2 linked regions of the Krasilnikovia cinnamomea genome follow. The protein of the gene in region 1 interacts with the protein of each later gene in a pairwise test. Links are inferred from orthologs where the notes say so. Each region holds a gene or a part of one and is shown on either strand. Other genes may lie near its edges.

Region 1 (7,740 bases):
GGTGATCACGCCAGCGGCGCCGGACCGGAAGGTACGGCCAGGGGGCCGGCGCACCCGCGGGGTGACGCGGCCCGGCGCGGGCCAGATCCAGTGCGGCCTGTGGTACCACCGCCAACGGGGCGGCCCGTCATGGCAGGTCAGGGCGCCGGGTGAGGTATTCGCGATGCTCGATCACCCGTACGTGGCGTGGCGGGTCGTGGACCTGAAGTAACGGTAAGGTCGCGCCCCGGCGACATGCGCCGTACTTTCCTCCGATAGGGTCTGGGTGACGGCGACGGTGCCGGCAGCAGGGCCGACCGCGCCGTGCCGCCGCCCGTGCGGCGGCGGGGATCCTCCGTAAGGCGCGGCGGCCGGGACCACACAGCCGGCCCGCGAGCAATGGTCGGCACACAGTCCTCCGCCGGTCGCATCGCCGGCGGACCGAAACGAGGAGATCCACCTGTGACCATCCGGGTTGGCATCAACGGCTTCGGCCGTATCGGCCGCAACTTCTTCCGGGCGGTTCTCGCCTCCGGCGCCGACATCGAGATCGTCGGTGTCAACGACCTGACCGACAACGCGACCCTCGCCCACCTGCTCAAGTACGACTCGATCCTCGGCCGCCTGCCGCACGAGGTGAAGGCCACCGCCGACGAGATCACCGTGGGCGGCAAGACGTTCAAGGCGTTCGCGGACCGTGACCCGGCCAACCTGAAGTGGTCGGACGTCGGCGCCGACGTGGTCATCGAGTCGACCGGCTTCTTCACCGACGCCACCAAGGCCAAGGTGCACGCGGACAACGGCGCGAAGAAGGTCATCATCTCGGCGCCCGCCAAGAACGAGGACATCACGATCGTGATGGGCGTCAACGACAACCTCTACGACGCCGCCAAGCACACGGTCATCTCCAACGCCTCCTGCACCACCAACTGCCTGGCCCCGATGGCCAAGGCGCTGCACGACGCGGTCGGGATCGAGAAGGGTCTGATGACCACGATCCACGCGTACACGCAGGACCAGAACCTGCAGGACGGCCCGCACAAGGACCTGCGCCGGGCCCGCGCCGCCGCGCTGAACATCGTCCCCACCTCGACCGGTGCCGCCAAGGCGATCGGCCTGGTCATGCCGGAGCTCAAGGGCAAGCTGGACGGTTTCGCGCTGCGCGTGCCGATCCCGACCGGCTCGGCCACCGACCTGACCTTCACCGCGTCCCGCGAGACCTCGGTGGACGAGGTCAACGCCGCGGTCAAGGCGGCCGCCGAGGGCGCGCTGCGGGGCTACCTCACGTACACCGAGGACCCGATCGTGTCGGCGGACATCGTCACCGACCCGGCGTCGTGCATCTTCGACGCGGGCCTGACCAAGGTGATCGGCAACCAGGTCAAGGTCGTCGGCTGGTACGACAACGAGTGGGGCTACTCGAACCGCCTGGTCGACCTGGTCAAGCTCGTCGGCGCCTGAGGGACGACAGCGTGAAGACTCTCGACGACCTGCTCGGCGAGGGTGTCTCGGGTCGGCGCGTGCTCGTGCGCGCCGACCTGAACGTCCCCTTCGAGAAATCCAACCCGGGCACGATCAGCGACGACGGCCGCATCCGCGCGGTGCTGCCGACCCTGGTCGCGCTGCGCGACGCGGGCGCCCGCGTGGTGGTGTGCTCGCACCTGGGCCGCCCCAAGGGCGCGCCCGACCCCAAGTTCACGCTCGCGCCGGTCGCCGCGCGCCTCGGTGAGCTGCTCGGCTCGGCCGTGGTGTTCGCGTCCGACACGGTCGGCGCGGACGCGCAGGGCAAGGCGGCGGCACTGACCGACGGCCAGGTGCTGCTGCTGGAGAACCTGCGTTTCAACGCGGGCGAGACCAGCAAGGACGACGCCGAGCGCGGCGCGTTCGCCGACCAGCTCGCCGCGCTGGCGGACGCGTACGTCGACGACGCGTTCGGCGCGGTGCACCGCAAGCACGCCTCGGTGTACGACGTGCCCGCCCGGCTGCCGCACTACGCGGGCGGTCTGGTGCTGCGCGAGGTCGAGGTGCTCAAGAAGGTCACCGAGAGCCCGGAGCAGCCGTACGTGGTGGTGCTCGGCGGCTCGAAGGTCTCCGACAAGCTGGCGGTCATCAAGGCGCTGCTGCCCAAGGTCGACAAGCTGCTCGTGGGCGGCGGCATGTGCTTCACGTTCCTCAAGGCCCAGGGCCACGAGGTCGGCAAGTCGCTGCTCGAAGCCGACATGGTGCAGACCTGCGCCGACCTGCTGGAGCAGGCGCAGGGCCGGATCGTGCTGCCGGTTGACTTCGTCGCGGCGACGGAGTTCTCCGCCGACGCCGACCACGTCACCGTGCCCGCCTCGCAGATCCCGGCGGACCGGCTCGGCCTGGACATCGGCCCGGAGTCGGTGGCGCTGTTCGCCGAGGCGATCGGCGGCGCGAAGACGCTGTTCTGGAACGGCCCGATGGGCGTGTTCGAGCTGGCCCCGTTCGCCCCGGGCACCCGCGGGGTGGCCGAGGCCATCACCAAGATCGACGGGTTCTCGGTGGTCGGCGGCGGCGACTCGGCCGCGGCCGTGCGCACCCTCGGCCTGGACGAGACCGCCTTCGGGCACATCTCCACGGGCGGCGGCGCCTCCCTGGAGTACCTGGAGGGCAAGACCCTGCCCGGCGTCGCGGCCCTGGAGAAGTGACCATGACCGAAACCCGTCGGCCGATCATCGCCGGCAACTGGAAGATGAACCTCAACCACCTGGAGGCGATCCTCCTGGTGCAGAAGCTCGCGGCCAGCCTGCCCGAGCGGACCCTCGCCGAGGTCGAGGTCGTCGTGCTGCCGCCGTTCACGGCCCTGCGCAGCGTGCAGACCGCGATCGACGGCGACAAGCTGCAGCTCGGGTACGGCGCGCAGGACGTCTCCGCGCACGCCAGCGGGGCGTACACCGGGGAGATCTCCGGCGGGATGCTGGCGAAGCTGGGCTGCACGTACGTGGTGATCGGGCACTCCGAGCGCCGCCAGTACCACAACGAGGACGACGCCCTGGTCAACGCGAAGATCAAGGCGGCGTTCGCGGCCGAGCTCACGCCGATCTTCTGCGTGGGGGAGGGCCTGGAGATCCGGGAGGCCGGCAACCAGGTGTCGCACGTGCTGGCCCAGGTCGACGCGGGCCTGGACGGGCTCAAGGCCGAGCAGGTCAAGCAGACCGTCATCGCGTACGAGCCGGTGTGGGCCATCGGCACCGGCAAGACCGCCACCCCGGAGGACGCGCAGGAGGTCTGCGGCGCGATCCGGGCCCGGCTGACCGAGCGGCACGGCGCCGAGGTCGGCGAGGCCGTCCGGATCCAGTACGGCGGCTCGGTCAAGGCCAGCAACGCCGCCGCGATCATGGCGCAGCCGGACGTCGACGGCGCGCTCGTCGGCGGCGCCAGCCTGGACGCGGACGAATTCGCGGGGATCTGCCGGTTCTCGGAGCACGTGGGTCGTTAGCGGCGTTCGCGCCCGGCCGTCCCCGGGGCGGCCGGGCGCGGACGTGACCGCTATTGTTGGGGCGCTGCTGCGCCCGTCGAGAGGACGAAACCGACCATGCCGATCGCGTTCACGTACACGTTGATCGTGTTGCTTTTCATCACCAGCATCCTGCTGACCCTGCTGATCCTGCTGCACCGCGGCAAGGGCGGCGGCATGTCGAGCATGTTCGGTGGCGGCGTCACCTCCAGCCTGGCCGGCTCCAGCGTCGCGGAGAAGAACCTCGACCGCTACACCGTGCTGGTGGGCATCGTCTGGTTCGCCTGCATCGTCGGCCTCGGTCTCTGGCTGCGGGTCACCCAGTCCGGCGGCTGAAACGACACGAGTCGGTTACCCGCCGACACTTCTCCCGGTGGCCCGGGAGACGTAGACTCTGCCGCGCGGTCCGGTCTATCCCGGGTCGCGCGGTTCTTTCCTCGGGGTCCCGTAACGGGGGATCTCCCGCCGCTTCGGCGGTGAAGTATGACGCCCCTCGAGACAGGAGTGACATCCGTGTCCAGTGGCAGTGCGATCCGCGGCAGCCGCGTCGGCTCCAGCCCGATGCGCCCGGACGAGCGCAGCGAACCCGCACCCCGGCGCGAGGTCACCTACTGGTGCGCCACGGGCCACCGGGTCGAGGTGCGCTTCGCCGCCGAGGCCCCCTTGCCGGAGACGTGGGACTGCCCCCGCTGCGGGCAGCCCGCCGGCCTGGACCGGCAGAACCCGCCGGGTCGTAGCCGGGTCGAGCCGTACAAGTCGCACCTGGCGTACGTGAAGGAGCGTCGCTCGGACGCCGACGGCGAGGCGATCCTCGCCGAGGCCCTCGCGAAGGTGCGCCAGCGCCGCGGCGAGTGACCGGCGGCGCGTGACCGTTGGCGGCGTCGCGGCACTTGAGGGATCCGGCGGGGCGAACCCAACGGCAACCCGCGTGCGCCCGTTCGGCGCTCTTCGGCCGCGCCCAGCGCCCGAACGGGATGGCATGACCGACACGATGATCGTTGAGCTGGCCATGCAGGCACTGACCATCGCCACCAAGATGTCCGCGCCGATCCTGTTGACCGCGCTGCTGATCGGCTTCGCGATCTCGCTGTTCCAGTCCGTCACCCAGATCCAGGAGGCGACCCTGTCCTTCGTGCCCAAGGCGGCCGGGGTCGGGGTGGCGCTGCTGGTCAGCGGCAACTGGATGCTGCACGAGATGGTCACCTACACGACCCAGCTGTTCGACAAGGTGCCGCAGCTCCTCGCCGCCTGACGGCAGGCGGCCGGGCCGCGCACCGGCCCGTCAGCCTGCTGGCTACCCGGGGCCCGGCGGCACCCACGGCAGTACCAGGTCCGGCAGCAGGCGGAAGCCCTCGACGAACACCCCCGGCCATCACGTCGTCCGTGACGTACAGGCGCAGGCCGTGCCGCTGCGCGAGGCGGCGGGCGACCGTGGACTTGCCCGCGCCACTGCCCCCGCCGATCCAGTACGCGTGCGCCAGCGGCGCCGCGGCCTCCGTGCTCAGCGCAGGCTACGCAGCTTCGACGGGACGTTCGCGGCGGCGGCCCGGTCCAGCAGCCACAACGTACGGTCGGTGCCGGTCGCCCCGGCCGCGGGCAGCTGCTTGGGCCCGGCCCCGCTGATCGCCATGCCGACCGCGGCGGCCTTGTCCGGTCCCGCCGCGACCAGCCACACCTCCTCGGCACTCTGGATCGTCGGCAGGGTCAGCGTGACCCGGGTCGGCGGTGGCTTCGGGCTGTTGTGCACCGGCGCGGTGGTGCCGGTCGCGTGGTACACCGGGTGCTCCGGGAAGATCGACGCCACGTGGCCGTCCTCGCCGACGCCCAGCATGAGCACGTCGAAGTGCGGCAGTTCGGAGCTGCCCGGCTTGGCGGCGGCGGCCAGCTCGCGGGCGTACCGGGCGGCGGCCGCGGCCGCGTCGTCGCCGTCCGGGCCGCCGGCGGCGGGCATCGGGTGCACCCGGGCCGGGTCCAGCGACAGAGCGTCCAGCAGGGCCTCGCGGGCCTGGGTCTCGTTGCGCTCCGGGTCACCGGCGGGCAGGAACCGCTCGTCGCCCCACCACAGGTCGACGTGCGTCCAGTCGATCGCGTCCGCGGCGGGCAGCTCCCGGACCGCGCGCAGCACCTTCGCGGCGACCCGGCCGCCGGTCAGCACGATGCTGGCCCAGCCCCGCTCGGCCTGCGCGTCGATGATCTTCACAACCAGCCGCGCCGCCACGGCCGACGCCAGGATCTCGGCGTCGGGGACGACCACCACAACCGTCTCGCTCATGTTCTCCCTTGTCATGACGAGGTCGTGCGGTACGCCGCACGCCCCCGGTGTTTCGGCACGGACCGGGACACGGCACCGGCCCGGCCACGCTCGCGGCGCCGGGTCAGACGGGCGAACCGCCGGGCCCCGCCATGGCGCCCTCCACGGCCCCGGCCCGCTCGGCGAGCGCCGGATCCTTCCACACGTGCACCCGCATCGCGTGGCGCTGATCGAGGTCGGGGATGCCCGCCATCGCGCCGAGCGCGTCGGCGTAGACCTGGTCGGCGTCGAGCCGCCGCAACTCCTCCGCCAGCTCGTCACCGACGGGACGCTTCGGCAGCGGCATGTACCGGTCCTCCTGGCCGGTACGGCTGAACAGCGCCGTGCCCTCCTCGCGGGTCACGGTCACGCAGTCGCCGTTGGCGCACTGCAACTGCACCGACTGCATCCGCGGCGCCCGGTCGGTGTGCTCCCACTCCGGGTCGATGTGCAGCCGCGACTTGAGCCAGCCGGACATCAGCGCGGCCGTCGGGTCGGTACGCGGCGCCACGATCTTCGCGCCGACGACCTCCTCCTCGGTGGTGTCGAACGCGCCCGCGACCAGGGTGCGCCACAGGGTGATCCGGGTCCAGGTGAGGTCGGTGTCGCCGGGGGCGTAGTCGTGGGCCCGCTGCACCAGCGCGGCCACCGGGTCGGGCGCCTGCTTCGAGTCGGTGATCCGGCGGTCGGCGACCACGCCGAGGAAGTCGTTCGCGATCATCTCGGGTGGCTCGCCGTGCCACCACGTCACCACGGGCACGTCCGGGGCCAGCAGCGGCATGACCACCGACTCGGCGTGCAGGGCGAGCCGGCCGTACATGCGCATGACGACCGCCTCGGCGGGCCCGAGCCGGCCGCCCACGACGATCTCCGCGTCCAGGCGGCTGCGGCCCTCCAGATCCGAGCGGACCACGATGAGCAGGCGGCACGGGTGCGCCGCGGCGGCGATCGTGGCGGCGGCCTCGGCCTCGCGGACCATCTTCTCCTCGACCACGGCCACCAGGGTCAGCGCGAGACCGCTGGCCACCCCGCCCGCGGAGCGGCGTTCGGCGGCGAGGGCCTTGACCACCTCGTTGCCGGTGGTGTCCCACAACCCGATCATGCTCGCCTCCAGGCGCGGCCCTCGCGGGCCAGCATCTCGTCGGACGCCCGGGGGCCCCACTCGCCGGACCGGTACGGCTCCGGGGTGGTCCCGGCCCACGCCGCCTCCAGCGGGTCGATCACCCGCCAGCTCTGCTCCACCTCGGCCGCGTCCGGGAACAGGGTCCGGTCGCCGACCAGGACGTCGAGCACGAGCCGCTCGTACGCCTCGGGGCTGGACTCGGTGAACGCCTCGCCGTACTGGAAGTCCATCGCGATGTCGCGGACCTCCATCGTGGTGCCCGGCACCTTGGAACCGAACTTCAGCACCACGCCCTCGTCGGGCTGGACCCGGATGACGAGCTGGTTGTTGCCCAGCATCTCCACGTCGGCGGGGTTGAACGGCAGGTGCGGCGCCTTCTTGAACAGGATCGCGATCTCGGTCACCCGGCGCGGCATCCGCTTACCGACCCGGACGAAGAACGGCACCCCGGCCCAGCGGCGGTTCTGGATGCCCAGCCGCACGGCCACATAGGTCTCCGTGGTGGAGTCGGGGGGTACGCCCTTCTCCTCCAGGTAGCCGACGGCGCGCTCGCCGGCCACCCAGCCGGGCAGGTACTGGCCGCGTACGGAACCGTGCGCGATGTCCGCGGGCAGGCTGATCGCCTTGAGCACCTTCAGCTTCTCGGCGCGGATCTCGTTGGGGTCGAAGCTGGTCGGCTCCTCCATGCCCACCAGCGCCAGCAGTTGCAGCAGGTGGTTCTGCAGCACGTCGCGGGCGGCCCCGGCGGAGTCGTAGAACGCGGCGCGGGTGCCGATGCCGACGTCCTCGGCCATGGTGATCTGGACACTGTCGACGTACTTGGAGTTCCACACCGGCTCGAACAGGTTGTTCGCGAAGCGCAGGGCCAGG
Region 2 (7,516 bases), 960 kb from region 1 along the record:
CAGCGCCATCGTCCTGCTCGGCCGCACGCTTGGGCCGGCGCCGGACGACGAGGACGCGCCCGCGGCGCCGGAGAGCAGCCCGTCCTAGATCAGTTCGTCCAGCTCGGAGACCGCGTACCACTCGAGTTCGTGGTCCTCGGCGCCGTCCACGGTGAACTGCGCGTCCGGGTCGCCCGCGAGCGCCTCGTCCACCACCTCGGCCGCCGCCGCGACCTCGGTGACCGCCTCCTCGCCGTCCACGTGGATCGCGGCCACGTCGGTGAGCGCCACCGGCTGCGGCAGACGTACCTCGCTCGATCCAAGTTCGACGTCCTCGCGGACCAGCGCTGCCGACGGCACGTCGGCCGAGACGACCACCCGGCGCCGCGGCGCCTGCGTGTCCAGTCGCAGCAGGTGCAGGGCGCCCTGGGCGGCGCGGGTGAACGCCACGTACTCCAGCTCCTCCTCGTCACCCTCGGCGTACCACTCGCGCAGCGCCGGGGTGACCGCGTGCGCGACCATCGGGCCGTCGCCGAGCCGGCCCGACGCGCGCAGGGCGGCCAGCATCGGCACGGTCGCCGGGACGTACACCCGGACCAGATCGGTGATCGGCACTCTTCTCCCCCTGTGGTTGGACCGTCCCTGTAGTACACCGTCGAGGGCCACGGCGGAAGTCCAACCCACCACGCGTGTCACGATCGTGGCCGATCAACATGCACAGCTCGACCCCACCGGGGCGACCAGCGAGTCCGCCGGGCGGGTGGCGTCGCCGTCGGCGCCACGCAGCGGGAAGCCCTCCCGGGCCCAGTACTCGACGCCGCCGATCATCTCGCGGGCGGTGTACCCGAGCAGCGACAGGGCGAGGGCAGCCCGGGTGGCGCCGTTGCAGCCCGGCCCCCAGCAGTAGGTGACCACCGGCACGGCCGGGTCCAGCAGGTCGGCGGCGCGGGCGGGGATCTCGGCGTGCGGCAGGTGCCGCGCGCCGGGGATGTGGCCCTGGTTCCAGGCGTCCAGCGCGCGGGCGTCGAGCAGGACGAATCCGGGTTCGCCCGAGGCCAGGGCGGCGTGCACGTCGGACGCGTCGGTCTGGGTGGCGAGGCGCTCGGCGAACAGGGCGGCGGCGCGTTGCGGTTCGAGAATCATGGCCAAAACGGTACGGATGGGAAGGGCCGGCCGGCACTACCGACCAACGGCCCGGTCGGCGATCCGCCGTTGCTTCACCGGTACTATGGCCTGATGGCCGTGGAATCAACACTGGATCGCACCGACTGGCGGATCGTCGAAGCGTTGCAGGCGGATGGGCGGGCCAGCTACGCCGACCTGGCCCGGATCGTGGCGATGTCACCCAGCGCGGTGGCCGAGCGGGTCCGCCGCCTGGAGGAGACCGGGGTGATCACCGGCTACCGGGCGGCCGTCGATCCGGCCCGGGTCGGCTTGACGATCATGGCGCTGGTCCGGCTGCGGTATCCCACGGGCAACTACCGGCCGTTCCACGCGCTGCTGGACAGCACCCCGCAGATCGTCGAGGCGCACCACGTCACCGGGGAGGACTGCTTCGTCCTCAAGGTCCTGGCCCGGTCGATGCGGCACCTGGAGGAGGTCACCGGGCGGATCGCCGGGCTCGGCTCGGTCACCACGAGCGTCGTGTACTCCAGCCCGCTGCCGGACCGCGCGGTCACCGGCCCGACCGCCGCCGCCGCACCGGTGGCAGACTGAGGCCCATCGTCGTCGAGCCGGGAGAGGCGCGTGGAGGCCAGGTTTCTACTGCTGTCCGACGTGGCCACCGAACTCAACGTCACGGACTCGCAGGTCTATCACATGGTCCGCAGCGGCGAACTGCCCGCGATCAAGGTCGGCGGGCGGGGTCAGTGGCGCGTCGAACGCGCGAAGCTGGAGGAGTACATCCAGCGCAAGTACTCCGAGACCGCCGACTGGGTGCAGCAGAACCCCCTGATCGAGCGCGACTCCGACTGACCTCCCCACCACGGATCCCACCGCTCCACATTGGGCATTGACGGGTACGCATGGGGTTCGGCACACTCGGTGACCGGAGGCAAACGAAAGCAAACGCAGAGAAACGCCTCCAACCAACGGGATGGATGGTGCGGTGTGACGACGGTCGAAGTGGCACCACGGGGGCCCAGGCCGCCGATCCGGATCCGCCCCGTGCCGCAATGCGATCCCCCCTTCGACGACGAACTGGATCCGTCCGTGTGGGCACCGGCCCACCAGCCAGCGTTCCGGTGGCCCGGATCCCCGGCGCCCGCCCCGCTCGACGGTGCGGCACCCGCGGCAGCGAGGGGCGCCGGTGCGGCACCCGCCGTGGCGGGCGTCGGGGCGGCGAGAACGACGCCGGGTGGGGTATCCGGGGAGGCGCGGGTGGCGGTGCACCGGTTCGTGAGCGCGTTCGTCGAGGTGCTCAACGGGTACCGTCCGGCCGCGCACCTGCGCCGCCTGACGCTTCCGGCGCAGGCGGCCCGCGTGGTCGCGCAGGCGGTGACCGGGGTACACCGGGTGGCGGAGCTGCGCCGGGCCGGCTCGCGCCGCGCCACCGATCGGCACGGGCGCGGCGCCGCCCCGGCGGCGGTGCTGCGGCTGCGCCTGTGCGAGCCCCGGCCCGGCGCCGTGGAGGCGACGGTCCTACTCGTCACGGGCGGCCGGACGTGGGCACTGGCGCTCCGCCTCGAGCTGCACGACCAGTCCTGGCTGACAACGACCCTGCAGTTGGTCTGAGATCGACGGTTCCGGCGGTCGTGGTGGACCGGTGCCCGCTCGCCGCCACCCGAGCCAGGCAGGCCGCCGACAACGGCGACGGCCCGCGGGATTCCCCGCGGGCCGTCGAAGATGCGAGCGGTCAGACAGCGCCGGGGGCGCCGTGGCAGCGCTTGTACTTCTTGCCCGAGCCGCAGTAGCAGGGCGCGTTGCGCGACGGGCCACTGCTGGCCTGGGCCTGACCCGCGCTACTGCGGGCGCTGCGGGCGGCCGCGGTGTGCGCGGGGCTGGCGGGCACGGGCGAGCCGCCGATGCCGAGGGCCGGCGCGCCCTCCTCCTGCACCACCGGAGTCCCGGCACCGGCCTCCCCGTCGATGGCCGGCGAGGTGTACTGCAGGTGCTGCGGGCGGTTGCCCCCACCGAGGCCCTTGGCCCGTACCTCGACCTGCCCGTCGCCCCCGGCGGCGGCGCTGGCCGGCAGCGGGACGGCCTGGCTCGGGTCCACGGTGACCGTCGGCTGCTCCTCGACCTGAACCTCCAGGTTGAACAGGAAGCCGACCGCCTCCTCCTTGATGCCGTCCATCATCTGCGCGAACATGTCGAAACCCTCGCGCTGGTACTCGACAACCGGGTCGCGCTGGGCGTACGCCCGCAGGCTGATGCCCTCCTGCAGGTAGTCCATCTCGTACAGGTGCTCGCGCCACTTGCGGTCGATCACCGCCAGGAGCACCTGGCGCTCCAGCTCACGCACCGCCTCCGGACCCAGCTCCTCCTCCCGCGCGTCGTACGCGCGCTGCGCGTCCTGCTTGAGCTGCGCGATGAGGAACTCCTGGTCGAGGGTGTGGCGTTCACCGCCGGACTCCTCGACGAGGTTGTCGATCGTGACGCCGACCGGGTAGAGCCGCTTGAGGTTCGTCCACAGCTGGTCGAGGTCCCAGTCCTCGGCGTACCCGTCGGCGGTGGCGGCGGTGACGTAGTCGGAGACCACGTCGTCGATCATGTGCCGGGCCTGGTCGTGCATGTCCTCGCCGTTGAGCACCCGCAGGCGCTCCGCGTAGATGACCTGGCGCTGCTTGTTGAGCACCTCGTCGTACTTGAGGACGTTCTTGCGGATCTCCGCGTTCTGCGCCTCGATCTGGGTCTGCGCGCTGCGGATCTGCCGGGTGACCATCTTCGACTCGATGGGCACGTCCTCGGGGATGTTGAACCGCTCCATCACGGCCTCGACCGCACCGGCCCGGAACCGCTTCATGAGGTCGTCCTGCAAGGACAGGTAGAACCGGGACTCGCCGGGGTCGCCCTGACGGCCGGAGCGGCCGCGCAGCTGGTTGTCGATGCGCCGGGAGTCGTGCCGCTCCGTGCCCAGCACGTACAGGCCGCCTGCGGCCTGCACCTCGGCGGCCTCCGCCTCGCACGCCTCCTTCCAGGCGGGCATGACCTCTTCGAGCGCCTTGGCGTACTCCTCGGGGCTCTCCACCGGGTCCAGGCCGCGCTGGTGCAGCTCGGAGGAGGCCAGGAACTCGGGGTTGCCGCCGAGCAGGATGTCCGTGCCGCGACCGGCCATGTTGGTGGCGACCGTGACCGCGCCCTTGCGGCCCGCCTGGGCGATGATCGTCGCCTCCTGGGCGTGGAACTTCGCGTTCAGCACGCTGTGCGGGATGCCGCGGCGGCGCAGCAACTGCGACAGGATCTCGGAGTTCTCCACCGACACCGTGCCCACGAGCACCGGCTGGCCGGTGCCGTGCCGCTCGGCGATGTCCTCGACGACCGCGGTGAACTTGGCCTTCTCGGTCTTGTAGATGACGTCCGGGTGGTCGATGCGGACCATCGGGCGGTGCGTCGGGATGGTCACGACGCCGACCTTGTAGACCTTGTTGAACTCGCCGGCCTCGGTCTGCGCCGTACCGGTCATGCCGCCCAGCTTGTCGTAGAGGCGGAAGTAGTTCTGCAGCGTGATCGTGGCCAGCGTCTGGTTCTCCTGCTTGACCTCGACGCCCTCCTTGGCCTCGATGGCCTGGTGCATGCCCTCGTTGTAGCGGCGACCGTGCAGGATGCGGCCGGTGAACTCGTCGACGATCAGGACCTCGCCCTCTTGGGTGACGATGTAGTCCTTGTCGCGCTTGTAGAGCTCCTTGGCCTTGATCGCGTTGTTGAGGTAGCCGACCAGCGGGGTGTTCACCGACTCGTACAGGTTGTCGATGCCGAGGCGGTCCTCGACCCGGGCGACGCCGCGCTCCGAGATCGCGACCGTCCGCTTGGCGTGGTCGACCTCGTAGTCGCCCGACCCTTCCGTGCCCTTCTCCAGGCGCTTGACGATCGAGGCGAACTCGCCGTACCACCGGGCGGAGTGCTCGGCCGGGCCGGAGATGATCAGCGGGGTCCGGGCCTCGTCGATGAGGATGGAGTCCACCTCGTCGACGATCGCGAAGTTGTGACCCCGCTGCACCAGTTCGTCCCGCGACCACGCCATGTTGTCGCGCAGGTAGTCGAAGCCGAACTCGTTGTTCGTCCCGTACGTGATGTCGCACTGGTATGCGGCACGGTGCTCGGCGGCGGGCCGGTTCGGCAGGATCACGCCGACCGTCAGCCCGAGGAACACGTGCACCCGGCCCACCCACTCGGCGTCGCGCTGCGCCAGGTAGTCGTTCACCGTGATGATGTGCACGCCCTTGCCGGACAGCGCGTTCAGATACGCCGGGAAGACGCCGGTCAGGGTCTTGCCCTCGCCGGTCTTCATCTCCGGGATGTTGCCGAAGTGCAGGGCGGCCGCACCCATGATCTGGACGTCGTACGCCCGCTGACCGAGCACCCGGCGGGCACCCTCCCGGGCCGTCGCGAACGCCTCGGGCAGCAGCGAGTCCAGCGACTCCCCGTCGGCGTAGCGCTGCTTGAACTGCTCCGTCAGGTCGCGCAGCTCATCATCGGTCAGGTCGACGTAGTCGTCCTCGATCGAGTTGACGGCGTCCGCGATCGCCTTGAGCCGGCGCACCATGCGTCCTTCACCGGCACGGAGGACCTTTTCCAATATCGACACGGGCCAACTCTCCCTAGACCAGTCTGCGCCCCCATCGTAGGCACCTCGGCGAGCGGTCTGTGACCCGAGCCTCCCGTTAACCGTGCAAACATGGCGAAACACGGCCGGTCGTTCGCTGACAGCGCACACCGGCGCCCGGCGAGTCCGGCAGGATGGCCGGGTGGCCCCGTTCGAGCTGCGCGCCGGCGAGCTGGTGGTGCGCGGGTTCCGCCGCGCGGACGCCGGGGAGCTGGTCCGGGCCCGCGACGACGCTGAGATCTCCCGCTGGGCGAACAGCTCGCCGGTGCCGTACACGCTGTCTGACGCGCGGGAGTTCATCGACGCCGCCAGCGCGGGGCTGGCGGACGGTACGACGTACGGCGGCGCGGTCACCGCCGCCGCGACCGGTGAGCTGCTCGGCTCGGTGGCCCTGCACGGCGTCGACGAGCGGGCCGGCAGCGCGGAGATCGGCTACTGGTCGGCACCGTGGGCGCGCGGGCGCCGGATCACCGAGCGGGCCGGTCGGGTGCTGCTGGAGTTCGGTTTTCACCGGCTCGGGCTGGCCCGCGTCGACTGGCGCGCCGCGGTGGGCAACCACGCCTCCCGGCTGACCGGCCTGCGGCTCGGGTTCACCGTGGCGGGTGTCGTCCCGGCACACCGGCGCCCGCGCGACGGCGCCCGGGTCGACGAGTGGTTCGGCTGGCTGCTGCCGGGGCAGCTCACCCCGCCCGGCTGGGAGGTCGCGGACTGGGTGCGGCGCACGGCGTACACGTTCGGCCGCCCGCCGCCCACCCTGCCGGCCGGTCCGGTCACGCTGCGCCGGCCGGCCGAGCGGGACCTGCCCGGGCTGGCCCGGGCGCTGGCCGACCCCGAGTCGGTCCGCTGGTTCGGCGGCCCATACCGGCCGGCGCAACCCACCGACGACCCGCCGGCGCGGGCCTGGCCCGCCGAGCGCCCGCTACCGGGGGCCCGGCCGATCGAAGGCCTGGTGGCGCAGGCGCGGCCCGTGGAGAGCCCGGTAGTGGAGACGCGGCCCGTCGGGAGCCCGTCGGCGGAGGCGCGGCTTGCCGCGTACGTGCGTGCGGAGGTGCCGGCGCTGTGGGCGCGCGGCGAGGAGGCGGTCTTCGTCGTCGCGGACCGCGACGACGCCTGCGTCGGCTCGATCGACGTCCGGGTGCGCCCCACCGACCCGGCCGTCGGGGAGATCGGCTGCGTCATCGCGCCGCAGGTCCGCGGCCGCGGTTACGCCACCGAAGCCCTGCGCGCCATCTCCGCGTGGGGTTTCGCCGCGCTCGGGCTGCGCCGCCTCGAATGGCGCGCCGAGGTGGCAAACCCTGGTTCCCGGCGGGTCGCCGAGAGGGCGGGGTTCACCATCGAGGGAATAGCCAGGGCGGGGCTGGGCCGCGATGATGGCCGCCGCGACTGCTGGGTCGCGGCACTGCTGCCGGAGGAGACGACGCGGAAGGAAGGCGCCGCATGATCGTACCGACGATCGAGGGGGATGGCGTACGGCTGCGGATCTACCGCCCGGACGACCTCGACGCGGTGGTGGCGGGCTACGCGGACCCGCTCACCCAGCGTTTCATGCCCTCGCTGCCGGCGCCCTTCGAACGCCAGCACGGCGAGTTCTTCCTGCGCGAGGCGGTGCCGGAGGCGTTCGCGCTGGGCGGCTGCGCGTACGCGATCACCGACCCGGCCACGGACCGGGTGCTCGGCGGCGTGGGACTGGAACGGGTGGTGGCCGCCCGGCGGCAGGCCGAGCTGGGCTACTGGGTGTCGCCCGGCGCCCGTGGCCGTGGGGTGGCGACCGCG

Evidence for each region. The genes of interacting proteins can lie anywhere in the genome.
Region 2: the proteins of secG (region 1) and secA interact in binary tests that used the Escherichia coli proteins (3 or more experiments, as listed by UniProt). The link is inferred for Krasilnikovia cinnamomea from one-to-one orthologs.

What each region holds. Positions count from the first base shown.
Region 1 is NZ_SHKY01000001.1:5,367,970-5,375,709, forward strand. The notes cover bases 2,291-5,164. They hold secG (preprotein translocase subunit SecG), read left to right. Parts: upstream 2,291-3,535; coding sequence 3,536-3,793; downstream 3,794-5,164. Other genes in these bases: EV385_RS24550 (phosphoglycerate kinase), read left to right, coding at 2,291-2,648; tpiA (triose-phosphate isomerase), read left to right, coding at 2,651-3,439; EV385_RS24565 (RNA polymerase-binding protein RbpA), read left to right, coding at 3,971-4,312; EV385_RS24570 (flagellar biosynthetic protein FliQ), read left to right, coding at 4,437-4,709; pgl (6-phosphogluconolactonase), read right to left, coding at 4,959-5,164. Outside these bases: gap (type I glyceraldehyde-3-phosphate dehydrogenase), read left to right, coding at 442-1,440; more of EV385_RS24550, read left to right, coding at 1,452-2,290; more of pgl, read right to left, coding at 5,165-5,729; EV385_RS24580 (glucose-6-phosphate dehydrogenase assembly protein OpcA), read right to left, coding at 5,833-6,849; zwf (glucose-6-phosphate dehydrogenase), read right to left, coding at 6,846-7,740. UniProt on the Escherichia coli protein: Subunit of the protein translocation channel SecYEG. Overexpression of some hybrid proteins has been thought to jam the protein secretion apparatus resulting in cell death; while this may be true it also results in FtsH-mediated degradation of SecY.
Region 2 is NZ_SHKY01000001.1:4,409,856-4,417,371, reverse strand. The notes cover bases 2,634-6,034. They hold secA (preprotein translocase subunit SecA), read right to left. Parts: upstream 5,726-6,034; coding sequence 2,834-5,725; downstream 2,634-2,833. Other genes in these bases: EV385_RS20035 (GNAT family N-acetyltransferase), read left to right, coding at 5,886-6,034; EV385_RS20045 (Rv3235 family protein), read left to right, coding at 2,634-2,712. Outside these bases: EV385_RS20070 (hypothetical protein), read left to right, coding at 1-88; EV385_RS20065 (DUF6912 family protein), read right to left, coding at 85-546; EV385_RS20060 (rhodanese-like domain-containing protein), read right to left, coding at 688-1,122; EV385_RS20055 (Lrp/AsnC family transcriptional regulator), read left to right, coding at 1,216-1,695; EV385_RS20050 (helix-turn-helix domain-containing protein), read left to right, coding at 1,726-1,953; more of EV385_RS20045, read left to right, coding at 2,359-2,633; more of EV385_RS20035, read left to right, coding at 6,035-7,184; EV385_RS20030 (GNAT family N-acetyltransferase), read left to right, coding at 7,181-7,516. UniProt on the Escherichia coli protein: Required for protein export, interacts with the SecYEG preprotein conducting channel.